2 regions of the Frigoribacterium sp. AC512 genome follow, and region 2 is predicted to be linked to the other one. Evidence: predicted binding sites of a transcription regulator. Region 2 holds the regulator's gene; the other holds the start of a gene.
The links. The regulator LexA, encoded in region 2, represses DNA repair genes until DNA is damaged. The targets are predictions, from matches to a motif close to TCGAACANNTGTTCGA.
Positions count from the first base shown of each region.

Region 1: the regulator LexA is predicted to act here: its motif matches at 833-848, upstream of ACZZ97_RS05195 (DNA polymerase III subunit alpha).

Region 1 is NZ_OZ409850.1:1,144,331-1,146,525, forward strand. Features, by position in the region: gene ACZZ97_RS05195 (DNA polymerase III subunit alpha) at 1-784, opposite strand, end outside; gene ACZZ97_RS05200 (aromatic acid exporter family protein) at 919-2,195, shown strand, end outside.
Region 2 is NZ_OZ409850.1:1,854,340-1,856,534, reverse strand. Features, by position in the region: gene hflX (GTPase HflX) at 1-901, shown strand, start outside; gene lexA (transcriptional repressor LexA) at 977-1,666, opposite strand; gene ACZZ97_RS08380 (LysM peptidoglycan-binding domain-containing protein) at 1,918-2,195, shown strand, end outside.

The sequences.
Region 1 (2,195 bases), 710 kb from region 2:
AGTCGAGCACGTCGGCCGTGACCGCGCCGTCGGGGTCGAGGTAGCGCACCGCGTTGGTCAGCACGGCGGGCACCCCGACGTGCTCGGCCAGCTCGAGCATGCGCGCCGCGTGCCGCACGCTGCGGCTCTCGCCCGGCTCGGTGAGGTGGCAGACGACCTCGACGGCCACGCCGCCGGGCAGCTCGCGCGCCCAGGCGGCGAGCGAGGCCGCCGCGGCCGTGTGCCGCCCCTCGGCGACCAGCCGGCCCACGTCGGAGTCGGGCCCGAGAAGCACCGTCGCGTCGGCGCCCTCGTCGCCGCGGAGGAACGCCCGCAGCCGTGACCGCGGGATCGTCGCGACGCTGTTCGCGCTGCCGCTCACCCGCCTCGTCGCCCGGCCGTGAGCGGCGCTGATCAACCGGCAGAGAGCCGCCCAGCCCGCCCCCGGACGCCCCTCGCCAGCCCCGTGCGCGAGCACCACGATCCGGTCGACCGAGGAGGCGCCCGCCCTGGTCCCGGCACCGGCGCCTGCCGACGTGCCCCCCGCCTCCTCGGCGCCGCCGCCCCCGCGGCCGCCCTCGTCGGCCGTGTCGTCGACGCAGCCGAGCTCGACGCCCACGATCGGGTCGATGCCCGCCGCCCGGCAGGCGCCGATGTGCCGGATCGCCCCGTAGAGGCCGTCGCGGTCGGTGATCGCCAGCGCGTCCGCGCCGTGGGCGGCGGCGTGCTCGACGAGCTGCGCCGGCGGCGTCGTGCCGTAGTGCGCGCTGAACGACGACGCCACGTGGAGGTGGGTGAAACGCATCGTGCTGCCTCGGTGCTTCTCTCGTCGGACCTCCCGGCCGAGGTCGGTTCGAACGTGTGTTCGACGAGTGTACGTCGCCCCGGTGGGTACGACGACCCCGGGCGGCGACCGCGCCCTGCTGTCATCATCGTCAGATGCCAGACCGACGAGCCGCCGCCCGGGACTCCGCCAGGACCGCCTCCCGGTGGACGCGGACCCTGCTGGCCCAGCCGCGCCTCCTCATGGCCGCGAAGGGGGCGCTCGCCGCGGCTCTCGCCTACTGGATCGCGCCCCACGTGCCCGGCGTGGCCGCCGAGTACCCCTACTACGCCCCGCTCGGGGCCGTGCTGGCGCTCTGGCCGACCGTGAAGACGTCGCTCAAGCAGGGGCTGCAGACGATCCTCGGCCTCGTGATCGGCGTGCTGCTCGCGACGACGGTGTTCGCCCTGCAGCAGGGGCAGCCAGGCGTGCTCGCCGTGGCGCTGGTCGTCGGGCTCGGCACGCTGATCGCGGGGATCCGCTGGCTCGGCGCGGGCCGCGACTGGGTGCTGACCGCCGGCCTCTTCGTGCTGCTGCTCGGCGGAGCGAACGCCGGGGACTACTCCACCGGCTACGTCGTGCAGATCGGCGTGGGCGTCGCCGTCGGCGTCCTCGTCAACCTCCTCCTGGTGCCGCCGCTCTACACCGGTCGTGCCGAGCAGCGGCTCCGCCTCGTGCAGGCCTCGCTCGCCGACCGTGCCGACGACGTCGCCAGCGTGTTCGAGGCCGACTGGCCGATCGAGGACGACGACTGGGAGCGCCGCGTGGCCGTGCTGCCGAGCACCCTGCGGCACGTCCGCGACAGCGTCGCGTACGCCGACGAGTCGCGTCGCCTCAACCCCCGCTGGCTGCTGCGCCGACGCGATCTCGGCTCCGAGTACGCCGACCTCGTCGTCTTCGAGCGGGTGGGGTTCCACCTGCAGGACCTCGCCGAGGTCTCCGGCATCCTCGGCCGCCGGATCGGCCGCAAGATCGGCATCGTCGACGACCTCGCTCCCGTCGTCGCCCGTGCCGTCCGCAGCGTCGGAGAGGTGATCAGGAGGCGCGGCGACGACGACCGGGACGCCTTCGTCACCGCCCGCCGCGACGTCGAGGAGCTCTGGCGGGCCATCGACACGCACCGCGAGCTGCCGACGGTCGCCACGAGCGGCGGCGTCTCGGTCGCCGTCTCGCTCGGACGGATCATCGCCGCGCTCGACCCCGATGACTCGACGGCTCCCCGCCCCGACGACGAGGCGGTCGGCGACCTCGACGGCGACGGCGACGTCGACGCCGACGACGCCGCCGCCGAGGTCGGCGGCACCACGAGCACCGGCCCCGTCGACGACCCCACGGCGCCACGCGACACCGCGCCGCGCGACAGCGAGCGACGCCAGGAGGCGCAGGGCCCGGC
Region 2 (2,195 bases):
AGACTCGATGTCCCGCCAGGCCGGTGGCCAGGTCGGCGGTGCCGGTGCCGGCATGGGCAGCAGGGGCCCCGGTGAGACGAAGATCGAGCTCGACCGTCGCCGGATCCACACGCGCATGGCCCGCCTCCGGCGCCAGATCAAGGAGATGAAGCCGGCTCGCGACGCCAAGCGAGCGAACCGCGACCGCAACGAGGTGCCCTCCGTGGCGATCGCCGGCTACACGAACGCAGGAAAGTCGAGCCTGCTGAACCGGCTCACGAGCGCTGGCGTCCTGGTCGAGAACGCCCTCTTCGCCACCCTCGACGCGACGGTGCGCAAGAGCGCCACCACCGACGGTCGACCCTTCACCTACGCCGACACGGTGGGCTTCGTGCGAAACCTGCCGCACCAGCTCGTCGAGGCCTTCCGCTCGACGCTCGAGGAGGTCGCCGGCTCCGACGTCATCGTGCACGTCGTCGACGGATCGCACCCCGACCCGGCCGCGCAGCTGGCGACGGTGCGCGAGGTCATCGGCGAGGTCGACGGCCGGGACATCCCCGAGGTCGTGGTCTTCAACAAGAGCGACCTCGTCGACGACGACCAGCGGCTGGTGCTGCAGGGGCTCGAGCCGACGGCCGTCTTCGTGTCGGCGCGCACGGGCGAGGGCATCGACGAGCTGCTGGCGAAGCTCGCCGGGCTGCTGCCCGAGCCCGAGGTCGAGCTCGACCTCCTCGTGCCCTACGACCGCGGCGACGTGGTGTCGCACCTGCACGACTCCGGCCGGGTCCTGACGACCGACTACGACGAGCAGGGCACCCGGGTGCACGCCCGCGTCTACCCGAGCGACGTCGCGGCGCTCTCGCCGTTCGTGCGCACGGAGACTGCCGACGCCGTCGAGACCACGGAGGCAGCCGCCTCCTGAGTCGTTCGCTCCCTGCACGAGGAAGCGCCTCCGACCCGGCCAGGGCAGGAGGCGCTTCGTCGTTCTCGGGACGCGTCAGACCGAGCGGAGCACCGCCACGACCTTGCCGAGGATCTGCGCGTGGTCGCCCACGATCGGCTCGAAGGCGCTGTTGCGGGGCAGCAGCCAGGTGTGGCCGTCTCGCTGCCGGAAGACCTTGACCGTGGCCTCGTCGTCGAGCATGGCCGCGACGATGTCGCCGTTCTCGGCGTTCTGCTGTTGCCGGACGACCACCCAGTCGCCGTCGCAGATGGCGGCGTCGATCATGGACTCGCCGACGACGCGGAGCATGAACAGCTCGCCCTTGCCGACGAGCTGCCGGGGGAGCGGCATGACGTCCTCGACCTGCTGCTCGGCGGTGATGGGGATGCCGGCCGCGATGCGGCCGACCATCGGGACGTGGGCGGTGTCGCCGTCGTCGCTCGTCGAGAGGATGCTCGTCACGGGGGCGGCGGCAGGCGTCGGGTCGCCCAGCACCTCGAGGGCGCGCGGGCGGTTGGGATCGCGGCGGATCCGGCCGGCGAGCTCGAGCTGGTTGAGCTGGTGGGTCACGCTCGACAGCGACTTGAGGCCGACGGCGTCGCCGATCTCGCGCATGCTCGGCGGGTAGCCGCTCTGGGCGATGCTCGCCTGGATCGCGGCCAGGATCGACTCCTGCTTGGCGGTGAGCGCCTTGCGCGGGGGCGTCGCCGGGGCGGTCGCCGTCGCGCTGTGCCGGTCGGTCATCTCTCTCCTGCCGTCGATGTCGGTGGTCGCTGGTGTACTCGTCCCACCGACTGGAACCTATCGGATCACGGCCACTTGGCGAAACACATGTTCGAGTGTGTCGCGCTTGTCTGCGGGCGATGTTCGAGAGAAATGGTTGCGGTCGGGCTCAGTCGAAGATATGTTCGGTACACGTCTTCGTGTCCGGCATTCCCGGCCGAGTGCCGGGCACGAACTCGTACGACAACTCTCGCGGTGAAAGGAACCACCTCATGAGCGCCACCAGCATCAGCAACGACATCGTCGGCATCACCGGCGGCTCGGTCGTCCCTCGCACCCGCCTGCGCATCACGCGTCGGGGCAGGCGAGTGGTCGGCGCCGCGGTCGCGCTCGGCGCCACCGGCATCGTGGCCGCGGGCTTGCTGCTCGGCCCCGGTGCCGTCGCCTCCGACCAGGCCGCAGACGTGTCCTTCGCCCAGGTCACGGTCGAGGGCGGCGAGTCGCTCTGGCAGGTCGCGAGCGAGATCGCCCCCACCAAAGACCCGCGCGA